Regions from separate parts of the Embleya sp. NPDC050154 genome, predicted to be linked through region 3. Evidence: riboswitches for the same ligand, from Rfam matches in the RefSeq annotation. Region 3 holds a riboswitch; each other region holds the start of a gene.
What was found. Region 3 has a riboswitch for cobalamin ahead of ACIBSV_RS29565 (ribonucleoside-diphosphate reductase subunit alpha). Riboswitches for the same ligand answer to the same signal wherever they lie in the genome.
Positions count from the first base shown of each region.

Region 1: it holds a riboswitch for cobalamin, as region 3 does, so the genes downstream of both, ACIBSV_RS15445 (ABC transporter substrate-binding protein) here and ACIBSV_RS29565 (ribonucleoside-diphosphate reductase subunit alpha) in region 3, are expected to answer to the same signal.
Region 2: it holds a riboswitch for cobalamin, as region 3 does, so the genes downstream of both, metE (5-methyltetrahydropteroyltriglutamate--homocysteine S-methyltransferase) here and ACIBSV_RS29565 (ribonucleoside-diphosphate reductase subunit alpha) in region 3, are expected to answer to the same signal.

Region 1 is NZ_JBITJP010000006.1:166,224-171,788, forward strand. It holds gene ACIBSV_RS15435 (ABC transporter ATP-binding protein) at 1-304, opposite strand, end outside; gene ACIBSV_RS15440 (FecCD family ABC transporter permease) at 301-1,455, opposite strand; gene ACIBSV_RS15445 (ABC transporter substrate-binding protein) at 1,452-2,468, opposite strand; cobalamin riboswitch at 2,590-2,828, opposite strand; gene ACIBSV_RS15450 (DeoR/GlpR family DNA-binding transcription regulator) at 3,043-3,846, opposite strand; gene galT (galactose-1-phosphate uridylyltransferase) at 3,982-5,088, shown strand; gene galE (UDP-glucose 4-epimerase GalE) at 5,094-5,565, shown strand, end outside.
Region 2 is NZ_JBITJP010000001.1:463,714-467,231, forward strand. It holds gene metE (5-methyltetrahydropteroyltriglutamate--homocysteine S-methyltransferase) at 1-2,275, opposite strand, end outside; cobalamin riboswitch at 2,432-2,653, opposite strand; gene ACIBSV_RS02150 (flagellar hook-length control protein FliK) at 2,874-3,407, opposite strand.
Region 3 is NZ_JBITJP010000015.1:189,108-194,672, forward strand. It holds gene ACIBSV_RS29550 (NAD(P)-dependent alcohol dehydrogenase) at 1-276, opposite strand, end outside; gene ACIBSV_RS29555 (helix-turn-helix domain-containing protein) at 414-1,217, shown strand; gene ACIBSV_RS29560 (ribonucleotide-diphosphate reductase subunit beta) at 1,336-2,313, opposite strand; gene ACIBSV_RS29565 (ribonucleoside-diphosphate reductase subunit alpha) at 2,331-4,649, opposite strand; cobalamin riboswitch at 4,725-4,976, opposite strand.

The sequences.
Region 1 (5,565 bases), on a different contig from region 3:
CCACGTCCCGCACGGTCAGCGGAAAGTCGGTGGGCATGTCCTGGAGTACGGTGCCGATCCGGCGTGCGGCCCAGCGCGCCGAGTGCGTCCACACGTCCTCGCCGTCCAGGAGTACCCGGCCCGAGGTCGGCCGGTTCACCCGGTACACGCTGCGCAGCAGGGTCGACTTGCCGCTGCCGTTGGGGCCGAGCAGACCGACCACCTCGCCGGGCTCGACGGTCAGCGACGCCGCGTCGACCAGGGGCCGGCCGTTGATCGCGAAGGTGACGTCGTCCAGGACCAGGCGTGCCGCGGGCCCGGTCATCGTGCGCCCGCTTCCCGTCGCGCGTCCCGGCGCAGCAGCCAGACGAAGAACGGGCCGCCGACCAGCGAGGTCACGATGCCCACCGGCAACTCCTGCGGCGCGAGCACCGTACGCGCCACCAGGTCGGCGCAGATCGCGAACACCGCGCCGAGCAGCGCGGCCACCGGCAGCGCGCGCCGATGATCCGCGCCGACCAGCAATCGCACCACGTGCGGCAACATCAGGCCGACGAAGCCGATCACGCCGCTGACCGCGACGACGACCCCGGTGAGCACCGCCGCGAGCAGGAACATGCCCTGCCGAAAGCGCTGGACGTCCAGGCCGAGCGCGGCCGCGCTCTCCTCGCCGGCCAGGAGCAGGTTGAGGTTGCGCGCCTGGAGCAGCAGCACCACCAGGCCGATCGCGAGCGCGAGGGCGGGGACGAGCAGCAGGGTCCAGCGGGCCGAGCCGAAGCCGCCCAGCGTCCAGAACAGCACCTGGGCGGCGAGTTGCGGATCCGGTGAGGTCAGCACGAGCAGGCTGGTCAGCGAGGACAACACGGCGCTGACCGCGACGCCGGCCAGGACCAGTCGCACGGCGGTGACCCGGCCGCCGGAGCGGGCCACCGAGAAGACCACGAGCAGGGTGATCAGTCCGCCGGTGAACGCGGCCGCGTTCAGGGTGAGCGCGCCCAGCGAAAGGCCGCCGATCGACGCGACGCCCCAGCGCATCACCAGGACCGCTCCGGTGGCCGCGCCGGAGGAGACGCCGAGCACGTCCGGACCGGCCAGCGGGTTGCGCACGATCGCCTGGATCACCATGCCCACCACGGCCAGCGTCGCGCCGACGACGGCGGCGAGCAGCACCCTGGGCAACCGGGTGTCGGCGATGATCAGGTCGTGTGCGCGGCTCCACGACGGCCGCACCCACGCGTCTCCGCCGATGCGATGCGCGAGGATGCGCCACGTCTCCGACCAGGGCACCGACACCGACCCCACCAGCAGCCCCGCCGCGGCCGCCGCGAACAGCGCGACGAGGAGGCCGCCGACCACCAGCGGAAGGCGGACCCGGCCGCCCGGGACGACCGCCGCACGGCCGACCGGTGGTGTCGGCGGGCCCTCGCCGCGCAGGACCGCGACCCGTACCGCCACCGGGTCCCGAAGGACCGTCACGGCCGGTCGGGGTGCAGTTGCCTGGCGAGTTCCTCGACCGCGTCCACCGAGCGCGGCCCGGGCTGCGCGACGGACAGCGAGATCACCGGGAAGGCGTTCGCGCGCAGCGCCGGTACGTCGGCGAGTACCGGAGTGGCCTTGAGGGTGGCGATCTTGGCGTCGACCGGCGGCGTCACGTAGTCGTAGATCAGCACCACGTCCGGCTTGCGTTCGGCCACCTGCTCCCAGGAGACCTTGGTCCAGCGCTCGTTCAGGTCGGCGAACACGTTGGTGCCACCGGCACGGGTGATGATCTCGTTGAGCATCGAGTTGCCGCCGGTGGTCTGCGCGGCGTCGGCGCCCGAGTTGTACACGAACACCTTGACCGGCGCGGCGCCGGCGAGCCGCGCGGTGACCGCGTCGAGCCGCTGCCGGAACGCGGCGGCGGAGCGCTCGGCGCGCTCGGGCACGCCGAAGATGCCGCCGATGGAGCGGAGTTCGCCGTAGAGCTGATCGAAGGTGACCGGCGCCTTGGCGCAGCCCTCGGGGTTGAGGTGGGTCTTGATGTTCAACTCGCCGAGCCGCGCCCGGGTGTGGCCGGACGACTCGGAGAAGCCGTCCGGGTAGCCCGAGTAGACGAAGTCGGGGGTGGCTTCGAGGAGTTTCTCCAGCGAGGGTTGCGCGTCGGCGAGCACCGGGATCCGCGCGTACGGCTCCTTGTACTTGTCGCCGATGGTCCGGCCCTTGAGGTAGGCGGTGCCCACCATCCGGTCGGCCAGGCCCAGTTCGAGCATCAGCTCGGTCGCGTTGGAGGTCAGCGTCGCGGCGCGCTGCGGCGGCCGGTCGTAGCTCGTGGTCACACCGCAGTTGTCGGTGTCCGCGTACGGCTTGTAGGCGGCGGGTGCGGGAGCGGCGGCCTTGTCGTCCCGCACGGCGCCGCCGCACGCGGTCGCGAACAGCGCGAGGGCGGCCACCGCCGCGGCCCACGAATATCGGTGTGCCGCCGGCATCCGCCCGGGTATCTGCGTACGCATCGTCGAAGCTCTCCCTTGCGAGTCCTCGTCGGGGGAACTCGGGAGGGAGTACGGCGGCGGACACCGCACGGCGCCGTCGTCCGACGGACCCGCCCGCGAGGTCCCGGAAGTCCGCGTGCGTGAGGCGTACGCGGGCGACGGCAGGTCTTCGGACTCGTGGGCGGGTCCCGGGAGCCACGGGTGTGGCCGGGATGCCTACCGGTCGTCGCTTCCCGGGACCCGTTCGACCGGGGCCCAGTGCGTGATGACGACTTTCGTTCCCACTTACCGCTGCGGGGCAGTTCCGGATTCGCACCGGATTCCCTCTTGCGACACCCGGAATCGGTCGAAGCCGGGTGAACCGTTCGCAAGGGCAGCCTAACCAGGGCGCCTCGACCGTCGAGCGAGGGGGCCGGGACAGGCGCGCCGAGGGTCGCGGTGGCCGAGTGAAGGGCCACGGCGGGAGGACCGGCTCGGGTCCGGGCAGGGTCCCGCGCTCGGGTACGTGCCCACCCTTACCCGCTTCGCGCCGTGCCCGCCTACTCCGCGCGCTCCGGTACATGCCCACCCCGCACCCGCTGCGCGCAGCGGCCGCCTACTCCGCGACCAGGATCTCCAGCCCCACGTCGCGCAGCGCGTCGAGCGCCTCCGCATCGGCCGCGCCGCTCGTGATCAGCAGGTCGATGTCCGCCAGCGGGCACACCTCGGCGAGTTCGACCCGGCCCAGCTTCGAGCCGTCCGCGACCACGACCCGGCGACCCGCGGCTCGCAACATCGCGCGTTTGGCCTCGGCCTCGGGCAGGTTCACATTGGTGATGCCCCCGGTGGGATGCACGCCGTTGCAACCGATGAAGACCGTGTCGGCGTGGATCCGCTCCAGAATGTGGTCGCCGAGCGGATTGATCAGCGAGTGCTGCAACGGCCGCAGCGTGCCGCCGGTGACCACGACCGAGAACCGCGGGATCGCCCGTTCCAGCTCCAGGGCGATGGTCAGCCCGTTGGTGAACACCACGAGGTCGCGCAGTTCCTCGCGGTCCACCAGCGCGCGGGCCACGAACGTGGTGGTCGTGCCCACGTCCAGCACCACGCTCTCGGACGGCGACACCAGTGCCGCGGCCGCCCGCCCGATCAGCGTCTTCGCCGGCGACGCCGAGGTCAACGCCTCCTCGAAGGACGGCTCCACCCGGGGGTCGCGGCCGGTGAACATCGCGCCGCCGCGGACCCGGCGCAGCCGGCCCTGCCGCTCCAACACCTCCAGGTCGGCCCGGACCGTCACCCGCGAGATGCCGAACGCCTCGGCCAGGTCGGTGACCTTGGCGAAACCCCGGTCCGCGATCGTCGCTGCCATCCGGGCGCGGCGGCCCTCGGCGGGCAATCCGTCGGTGTCGTCGTCAGGCATGGGCAGCATCTTGCGGACACCTTTCGAAACTTGTCAAACCGCAGGTGACCCCCGGTCGATCCCGCCAAATGGCAAGCCTTCCAGGCTCTTTCCTTTCTCATTGACAAGTTTTGGAAAGCTTCGCAAAATGAGCTCATGAAGAAGACGCAGGCCGTCATGGCCGACGGTCGCGAGATCGTCTACTACGACACCCGGGACGACGCGGTGCGCACCGCCGTCGACCACCGCGATCTCGCGCCCGTGGTCAGTGGCTCGGAGATGCGCTACGACCGACTGCTCGACGAATGGGTCATGGTCGCCTCGCACCGGCAGACCCGGACCCACCTGCCCGCCGCCGACGCGTGCCCGCTGTGCCCGTCCACGCCCGAGCGGGCCACCGAGGTCGCCGAGTCCGACTACGAGGTCGTCGTCTTCGAGAACCGCTTCCCGTCCATGTCCGGCTCCTCCGCGGCCGCCGGCGGTCCGCCGGCGGGCCCGGAACCCGGCTGGGACCACGCCCCGTTCCCGCGCCGACCGTCCGGCGGACGGTGCGAGGTGGTGTGCTTCACCCCCGAGCACGACGCGTCCTTCAAGGACCTCACCCCCGAGCGTGCGCGCCTGGTCCTGGACGCGTGGACCGACCGCACCGCCGAGTTGTCCGCGCTGCCCGGCGTCGAGCAGGTGTACTGCTTCGAGAACCGCGGCCGGGAGATCGGCGTGACGCTGCCGCACTCGCACGGGCAGATCTACGCCTACCCGTTCGTCACCCCGCGCACGGCCGCGATGATCGCCACCACGACCGCGCACCGGCACCGCACCGGCCGCAACCTGTTCGACGACGTGCTGGCCGACGAGCGCGCGGACGGGTCGCGGATCGTGGCCGAGGGCGGGCACTGGACGGCGTTCGTGCCCGCCGCCGCGCGCTGGCCGTACGAGGTGCACCTGTACCCGAACCGCCGGGTGCCGGACCTGCTCGCGCTGGAGGAGGCCGCGCGCGCCGAGTTCGGCGCGATGTACCTGGACCTGCTGGGCCGCTTCGACCGGCTGTTCGACGGCGAGCCCGCGCCGTACATCTCCGCGTGGCAGCAGGCGCCGGTCCGCTCGGGGCGCCAGGACTTCGCGCTCCACCTGGAGCTTTTCTCGATTCGCCGGGCACCGGGCAAGTTGAAGTACCTTGCCGGGAGCGAATCGGGGATGGGTGTGTTCATCAGCGACGTGCCGCCGGAGACCGCGGCGGCACGACTGCGGGAGGTCGGCGAATGAAGCTCATGGTCACCGGCGGCGCGGGCTACGTGGGCAGCGTCGTCGCCGCCCACCTGGTCGCGGCCGGCCACGAGGTGGTGGTGCTCGACGACCTGTCCACGGGGCATCGGGACGCGGTCCCGGACAAGGCGCGACTCGTCGAGGGCCGGGTCCAGGACGCCGCCGAACATCTGGACGCCTCGTTCGACGCCGTGCTGCACTTCGCCGCGTCCTCCCTGGTGGGCGAGTCGGTCACCGACCCGGCCGAGTACTGGCACAACAACGTCGGCGGCTCGCTCGCGCTGCTGGACGCGCTGCGTACGCACGGCGTCACCCGCTTCGTGTTCTCCTCCACCGCGGCCGTGTACGGCGCCCCTGAGGTCTCGCCGATCACCGAGGACGCGCCGTGCGCGCCGACGAACCCGTACGGCGCCTCGAAACTGACGGTCGATCGCCTGATCACCTCGTACTGCGCCGCGTACGGCCTGCGCGCGGTGA
Region 2 (3,518 bases), on a different contig from region 3:
CCAGGTTCTCCAACGAGGCGCGAACCTCGGGCCAGCCGCGGGTCTTGAGGCCGCAGTCGGGGTTGACCCACAACCGCCCGGCGGGGATCGCGGTCAACCCCTCGTGCAGCAGAGCGGTCACCTCCTCCGCACTCGGGACGCGCGGGGAGTGGATGTCGTACACACCGGGACCGGCCTCGCGCGGATAGCCGTGGGCGGCGAGCTCCCGGGCGACCTGCATGTGCGAACGGGCGGCCTCCAGGCTGATCACGTCGGCGTCGAGGTCGTCGATCGCCTGCACGATGTCGCCGAACTCGGCGTAGCACATGTGCGTGTGGATCTGGGTGGCCGCGCGCACGCCGGAGGTGGTCAGGCGGAACGACTCGGTGGCCCAGGCCAGGTATTCGGCGCGGTCCGCGGCGCGCAGCGGCAGTGTCTCGCGCAGCGCTGGTTCGTCCACCTGGATGACCGAGCCCCCCGCGTCCTCCAGGTCGCGGACCTCGTCGCGCAGCGCCAGGGCGACCTGCCGGGCGGTGGTTCCGAGCGGCTGGTCGTCGCGCACGAAGGACCACGCGAGCATGGTGACGGGGCCGGTGAGCATGCCCTTGACGGGGCGGTCGGACAACGACTGGGCGAACGAGGTCCAGCGCACGGTCATCGGCTCGGGACGGGAGATGTCGCCGGCCAGGATCGGCGGGCGCACGTACCGGGTGCCGTACGACTGGACCCAGCCGTGCCGGGTGGCCACGTATCCGGTGAGTTGTTCGGCGAAGTACTGCACCATGTCGTTGCGTTCGGCCTCGCCGTGCACCAGGACGTCGATTCCGGCCTTCTCCTGGAAGGAGATCACGTCGCGGATCTCGGACTCGATGCGTTCCTCGTAGCCTGCCTCGTCGATGCGTCCGGCGCGCAGGTCGGCGCGGGCGGTGCGCAGCTCGCCGGTCTGCGGGAAGGAGCCGATCGTGGTCGTCGGCAGCAACGGGAGTCCCAGGTGGGCACGTTGGGCCGCGGCGCGCTCGGCGTAGGGCAGGCTGCGCCGGCCGTCCGCGTCGGTGACCGCGGCGGCGCGGGCACGTACGGCGGGGTCGCGGGTCAGGGCGGAGGTCTTGCGCGCGGCCAGGTCGGCCCGGTTGGCGGCGAGATGGGTCGCGATGGTGTCCGTGCCCTGGCCCAGGCCGCGGGCCAACGTGACGATCTCCTCGGTCTTTTGCCGGGCGAAGGCGAGCCATCGGGAGACCTGCGGGTCGATGTCGCGCTCGTCGCCGGCGTCCAGGGGCACGTGCAACAGGGAGCAGGACGCGGACACGTCGACGCGCTCGGCCAGGCCCAGCAGGGTACCCAGGGTGGCCAGCGACCTGCCGAGGTCGTTGATCCACACGTTGCGCCCGTCGACGACGCCGGCGACCAGGCGCTTGCCGGGCAGTCCGCCGACGGCGGCCAGGGCGTCCAGGTTGGCGAACGCGGCTCCGGTGAAGTCGAGGGCGAGCCCCTCGATCGGCGCCTTGGCCAGGATCGGCAACGCCTCGCCGAGGCGGTCGAAGTACGAGGCGACCAGCAGCCTGGGCCGGTCGGTGAGCGCGCCGAGGTCGCGGTAGGCGCGTGCGATGGCGTTGAGTTCGGCGAAGCTGCGGTCCTGGACCAGCGCGGGTTCGTCCAGTTGCACCCACTCGGCGCCGGCCGCGCGCAGGTCGGCGAGCACCTCGGCGTACACCGGCAGTAGTCGATCCAACAGGGTCAGCGGCTGGAAGTCGGCCGCGACGCCGGGCGCGGGCTTGGCGAGCAGGAGGTAGGTGATCGGTCCGACCAGTACGGGGCGGGCGGTCAGGCCCTGTGCGACGGCCTCCTCGAACTCGGCGACCTGCTTGGCGGAGTTCGCGGAGAACACGGTGTCGGGGCCGAGTTCGGGGACCAGGTAGTGGTAGTTCGTGTCGAACCACTTGGTCATCTCCAGCGGCGCCACCTCCTGGGTGCCGCGCGCCATCGCGAAGTAGCCGTCCAGGGCGTCGGCTTCGACGGCCGCACGGTGGCGGGGCGGGATCGCGCCGACCATCACGGTGGTGTCCAGGACGTGGTCGTAGAGCGAGAAGTCGCCGGTGGGCACCTCGTGTACACCGGCATCGGCGAGCCGATCGCGGTTGGCGCGGCGCAGTTCGGCCGCGGTCTCGCGAAGCCCGTCGGCGGTGACCCGACCGGCCCAGTAGCCCTCGATGGCCTTCTTCAACTCCCGGCGCGGGCCCTGTCGGGGGTAGCCGTACACGGTGGCGCGGGTTGCCGCGGCTGCGGACTTGGTGGTCACGGAACTCTCCTTCGCGAGTTGTCTCCGGAATCCCGGGACGGATCGAGGGCGCGAAGGGATGGCAAGCCGCCGGGGCGTTTCGGCGCTGTCGCGCACGTGTGCCACCGGGGTTGTCCGCCGACCCGCCCACGAGGTCACCGAGATCACCGTGTGCCTCGTCGGCACACGGGCAGTGGCAGGTCTTCGGACTCGTGGGCGCGTCCACCGAAAGGGCGGACTCCTACTGGCCGTCGCTTCCCGGGCCCGTCCTGGGGCCCAGTGCTGTTGACGGCGGTCGTTCCCACTCACCGCTGCGGGGCAGTCCCGGATTCACACCGGGTTCCCTCTTACGACGCGCCTGCCTGGCGGGCAGGGCGAACCGACTGCGTCCGTCAGCTTAGCCGGCGATGGGCGCGTCCGGCAGGCGAGTCCACCCGGTGGACGGTGAAACGACGTACGCGCGAGGCGGATGCCGCCGCCGGCGCCGATCGGGCAGGCGTGCGCGGTCCGTTCCCGGCGTTCGTTCCGACCGAATCACGCGCGTCGGCGATGACCGGCGGAACGAACGCGGTCGCGGAGCCGAGGACGACCTCGCTTCGGATCCGACGCCGGGTCGGCCCTACGGGCGCGTGGGGGCCACGCGCGGGGGCGGATTGGTGGTGGAGGTCTTGTCCTTGGAGAAGGACCAGCCCTCGAAGCTGCCCAGCGGGGGCTTGCGGTTGGTCGCACCCCACGAGCTGTACGTCCAAGTGCCGTTGTTCGGCGCGTGCCAGTACGACCAATACGCGGACGCCGGAGGGGTGTTGACGCAGGGCTCGGTGTCCGTGCCGGGCTTGCCCTCGATCCGGCAGATGAACGCCTCGCCCCACCGGTTCGTGCCCTGGATCTGGAAGCCGGCGTTCTTGAGCGCGGCCAGACCGGTGGCCTGGTCGCCGGGCGCGCAACGGGTGAGCGTGGCGCCGCCGAGTTCCTGGAAGTCGACGATCACGGTCACCCCGTTGGCGTCCGGGCAGACGCCGGCGGAGCCCTTGGTGGGGTCGATGGCGTAGGCGGCGGGTGCGCTCACGGTGATCTGGGCGGTGGCGGGCAGCAGGAGAAGGGCGAGTGCCCCGACCAGCCGGCCTATTCGAGCCTTGTTCCCACGAGATTTCACGTGCGGATTCCCTTCGTGCGACGGGCGTCGGCACGAGCGGCGGAACCGATGCCGCCCGGGCCGAGCGATGTTCCTCACAGGACCGCCGACCCCGGCATCGCGCCGACGAGA
Region 3 (5,565 bases):
GTCCGGGAACACGGTCGCCGCCACCCGGTCGCCGACCCGGGCCCGGGTGACGCCCGCCCCGATCGCGACCACCTCGCCGACCCCGGCGCACCCGGGAACGACGTCGGGCGACACCGGCAGCGGATAGTCGCCGTCCAGCACCAGCAGTTCGCGCATGCTCAGCGAGGTCGCCCGGACCCGGAGCAACACCTGCCCGGGCGCGGGGTCCGGCTCGTCGTGCGCACGGAGGGTGACACCGTCGATACCGGCGCCGGGTGTCAGGTGGTAGCTCTTCATCGCGTTGTGCCTCTCTCGACCGATCACGAACCGCCCCGTTCGGCGGCCGTGGGAAGGATCCTGCGACAGGCGCCCGAGCCCGGCAATTCCCGCCGGGGAATTGCCGGCGATACCTCCGAGTGCCTAGAACTGCCCTCATGAGCACGATGACCCACGGTCCGGACTTCCCCGCCGAGCTGCGGCGCTGGCGTACCGCCCGGCGGCTGAGCCAACTGGAACTCGCCGCCCGCGCGGACACCACCCAGCGCCACCTCAGCTTCATCGAGAGCGGCCGATCGCGTCCCGGCCGCACCATGATCATCCGCCTCGCCGAATCGCTCGGCCTGTCCCTGCGCGAGCGCAACGCACTGCTGCACACCGCCGGGTACGCGCCGGTCTTCCCCGAATCGGACCTGGACGCACCGATGTTGCGCCCGGTGCGCGAGGCGCTGCGCGCGGTGTTGGACGGCCACCTGCCCTACCCGGCGATGGTGCTGCGCCCGTACGGGCAGATCGTCGCCGCCAACACGGCGATCGACGTGCTGACCGAGGGGGCGTCACCGGAGTTGCTCCGGGAGCCGATGAACATGCTGCGCCTGATGCTGCATCCCGAGGGCATGGCGCCACGTGTGGCGAACCTCGACGCCTGGGGGCATCACGTCCTGGAGAACATGCGCGCACAGGCGCTGCGCAGCCCGGACCCGCTGCTCGACGCGTTCATCGAGGAACTGCGCGGCTATGTCCCGGACGCCCGACTGGGCCCCGACCACCTGGGCTTCGCGGTCCCGCTGCGGCTGCGCGACCCGGAGGAAGGCCCGGGCGAGTTGCGGCTGCTGACCACGTTGACGTCCTTCGCGACGGCCACCGACATCACGCTGGCCGAACTGCACCTGGAGGCGTTCCTGCCGGCCGACGAGGCCACCGCCACAGCGCTGCGCGGCCGCGCGGCCGAACGGTCCTGACCCGCCCCCATCATGCCGCCGCCGAGCCGGCACGCCCCCGACAACGCGAAACCGCCCTGCCGTCCCGGGACCGGGACGGCAGGGCGGTGGCGGCGCGATCGCGCGAAGGCGTCCGGACTCAGAAGTCCTCGTCGAACGACACCGAGCCGGTGACCGCGACCTGGTAGGCCGAGACCCGCCGCTCGAAGAAGTTCGAGAGTTCCTGCACGTCCTGCAGTTCCATGAAGCCGAACGGGTTCGCCGAGCCGTACACCGGTGCCATGCCCAACTGGGCCAGCCGGCGGTCGGCCACGTGCTCCAGGTAGGAGCGCATGTCGGCGACCGTCATCCCGGACACGCCGCCCTGGAGCAGGTCCTCGGCGAACGCCGTCTCCGCCTCGACCGCCTCGGCGAGCATCCGCCGTACGTCCTCGGCGAGCTCGTCGTCGAACAGGTCGGGCTCCTCGGCCCGCACCGTCTCGACCACGGAGAACGCGAAGTCCATGTGCGCGGACTCGTCGCGGAACACCCAGTTGGTGCCCGAGGCAAGGCCGTTGAGCAGACCGCGCGAGCGCAGGAAGTACACGTACGCGAAGGCGCCGTAGAAGAACAGACCCTCGATGCACGCCGCGAAGCAGATCAGGTTGAGCAGGAACTGCCGCCGGTCGTCCCGCGATTCGAGCCGGTCCAGGCCCATCGCCGAGTCGATCCAGCGGAAGCAGAACTCCGCCTTGCGCCGGATCGAGGGGATGTGCTCGACCGCGGCGAACGCCTGCTCGCGCTCCTCGTGGTCGGGCATGTAGGTGTCCAGCAGGGTCAGGTAGAACTGCACATGGACGGCCTCTTCGAAGAGTTGCCGCGACAGATACAGCCGGCCCTCGGGCGAGTTGATGTGCCGGTACAGGTTCAGCACCAGGTTGTTCGCCACGATCGTGTCACCGGTCGCGAAGAACGCGACCAGGCGCTGCACGAGGTGTCGTTCGGCCGGGCTGAGCTTGTCCAGGTCGGCGAGGTCGCTGTGCAGGTCGACCTCTTCGACCGTCCAGGTGTTGCGGATCGCCGCGCGGTACTTCTCGTAGAAGTCCGGGTACTGCATCGGGCGCAGCGTGAGGTTCATTCCGGGATCGAGCAGGCTCACGTGCACGCCTCACAGGCTTCGGGGTTCTCCAGCGAGCAGGCGATGACCTCGAGGTCCGAGATCTCCTCGACGGGCGCGGCCGAGGCCTGCGCCGGCACGGTCGCCTGCTGGATCCGCGTCGCGGGGCGCGAGCGCAGGTAGTACGTGGTCTTGAGGCCGGTGGACCACGCGTAGCGGTACATCGAGGACAGCTTGCCGATGGTCGGGTCGGCCATGAACAGGTTCAGCGACTGCGACTGGTCGATGTACGGCGAGCGGGCCGCCGCCAGGTCGATCAGCGCACGCTGCGGAAGCTCCCACGCGGTGCGGTACAACTCCCGCACGTCCTCCGGGAGTTCGGCGATGCTCTGGACCGAGCCCTCGGCGCGCTTGATCCGGTCGCGGACCGCGGGGGTCCACAGGCCGCGGGCCTTGAGCTCGCGCACCAGGTAGGCGTTGATCTGGAGGAACTCGCCGGACAACGTCTCGCGCTTGAACAGGTTCGACACCTGCGGCTCGATGCACTCGTAGGCGCCGGCGATCGAGGCGATGGTCGCGGTCGGCGCGATCGCCACGAGCAGCGAGTTGCGCAGGCCGTGCTCGGCGACCCGGTCGCGCAGCGCGTCCCAGCGCTTGGTCTGGGTCGGGTACACGCCCTCCCACAGGTCCGGCTGGAGCCGGCCGCGCGCGGCGTGCGTCTCGGCGTAGGCCGGGTGCGGGCCGTGCGCCTCGGCGAGCGCCGAGGAGGTCTCCAGCGCGGTCAGGTAGATCTCCTCGGAGATCAGCGTGGACAACTCGCGCGCCTCGACCGAGTCGAACGGCATGCCGAGCGTGAAGAACACGTCCTGCAGGCCCATCAGGCCCAGGCCCACCGGGCGCCACCGCGGGTTGGACGCGGCGGCCTGGTCGGTCGGGTAGTAGTTGATGTCGATCACGCGGTCCAGGAAGACCACCGCAGTGCGCACCGTCGCGCGCAGCTTGTCCCAGTCCATGCCCTCGCCGGCGATCACGTGCGCGCCGAGGTTGACCGAGCCGAGGTTGCACACGGCGGTCTCGCCGTCGCTGGTCACCTCGAGGATCTCGGTGCACAGGTTGGACAGGTGCACCACGTTGCCGGGCTCCGCGGCCTGGTTGCAGGTGCGGTTGGCGGCGTCCTTGAAGGTCATCCAGCCGTTGCCGGTCTGCGCGAGCGTGCGCATCATCCGGGCGTAGAGGTCGCGCGCGGGCATCTGCCGGACGAACCGGCCGTCCCGCTCGGCGGCTTCGTACACCTTGTCGAACTCGGCGCCCCACAGGTCGGGCAGTTCGGGCAGCTCGTTCGGGTCGAACAGCGACCAGACGCCGTCCTCCTCGACCCGGCGCATGAACAGGTCCGGCACCCAGTTGGCCAGGTTGAGGTTGTGCGTGCGGCGCGCGTCCTCACCGGTGTTCTCGCGCAGTTCGAGGAACTCCAGGATGTCCGGGTGCCAGGTCTCCAGGTACACGCAGGCCGCGCCCTTGCGCCGGCCGCCCTGGTTGACCGCGGCCACCGACGAGTCGAGCGTCTTGAGCCACGGCACGATGCCGTTGGAGTGCCCGTTGGTGCCGCGGATCAGCGAGCCGCGCGAACGCACCCGCGACCACGCCACGCCGATGCCGCCGGCGAACTTCGACAGTCGGGCGATCCGCCCGTACATGTCGTAGATCGACTCCAGCTCGTCCTTGGGCGAGTCGAGCAGGTAGCACGAGGACATCTGGGTGTGCACGGTGCCGGAGTTGAACAGCGTCGGCGAGCTGGGCAGGTAGGCGAGCGAGGACATCAGCCGGTAGAAGCCGATCGCCTCGCCGGGCTCCTGGGCCAGGCCGCACGCCACGCGCAGCAGGAAGTGCTGCGGGGTCTCGACCACCTTGCGCGAGACCGGGTGGCGCAACAGGTAGCGGTCGTACACGGTGCGCAGGCCGAAGTACTCGAACCGCCGGTCGCCGTCGACGTCCACGGCGGCGTCCAACTCGGCGGCGTGCTCGGCGACGAACGCCGCGGTCTCCGCGCCGATGACGCCCTCGCGCCGGCCGAGCGCGATGCCTGCGCTGAACGAGGTGACCCCCGCGTCGAGGGCCTCGTCCGCGATCCGGCCGGCGAGCAGGCGCGCGGCGAGCCGCGAGTAGGCGGGCTCCTCCGCGATCAGCTCGGCGGCGGTACGCACCGCCAGGTCCGCGGCCGCTCCCTTGTCCGCGCCCTCGTTGAGACCCGCGACGACCCGGCGGACGACCCGATCCGGATCGACCTCCGGCAGATCGCGCGCCTGGGTGCGCACCAGGGTAGCCAGTTGGTCCTCGGGGCTTTCGTCGATCCGCATCCGGGTCGCGCCCACGCTGTCCACAACGGTCACGTGCTCTCTCCTCGCGAGCTCGTACGTACAGTGACCCCACGCCCGAAGGCGCGGACAGCCGGCAGGTATTCGGACTCGCGGGCATGCCGGGGCGCCACCGGGCACGATGTGCTCGGCGGGCCGCGGAGTTCCCCGTGGTCGTCGCGCGCCGAACCCCTCCGGGCGTTCGGCGCCGCAGGACGACATTCGTTCCCGCTTACCGCTGCGGGGGCAGTCCCGGCTTCACACCGGGTTCCCTCTTGCGTCGCCTTTCCGTTTGAACCGGAACGGCGAACCAGCTGCGTCGCAGAGCATATATGTAGTGGCGGGGTGGTCGCCGCACCCCCAGGTGTTGTGTCGTGTCGCGATTCCCGACGTACCACGATTTCGGCCGGGACGGGCCCACTCCCGGCGGCGATGCCGTCCACACCGGGTGTCGTGGCGCCTCCGAGCCGAGCGGAATCGTCTCCTCCCGGCGTACGCCCGGCATGACGGTACTCGCGCGCGGGCCGCCGAATGGCTGCACGACACGCCGGCGTTGTGCGCGGCGCGCGTCGCCGAGCCCCTGTCGAACGTGGTGTCCGGGCGTCGAGGGAAAGACCTTCGCGGGGCGGCCGAGCGGGCGAGGGCGAGGCATTGGGAGCGTACGGTCGGCCGCGGGGCGTGCCTGGCATGTACGGCGTCCGACGGGCGGGTCGGCGAGGCGGGAGCCGGGCGTGTCGGCGGGTGCCTCCGGCGGCCGGTGTGGGCTGCCTCGGAGGTGGCCTCGGCGGCGTCCTCAGGGGCGGCCGGTGCGGGGGCCGGCCCCGGATGGGCGCGCGTGTCGCGCCGGGCGGTCGGGGCATCGGTCCACCGGCCGGGGTACCTCCCGGCCCGAGTCGCGCCACTCCGCGACCAACGCCTC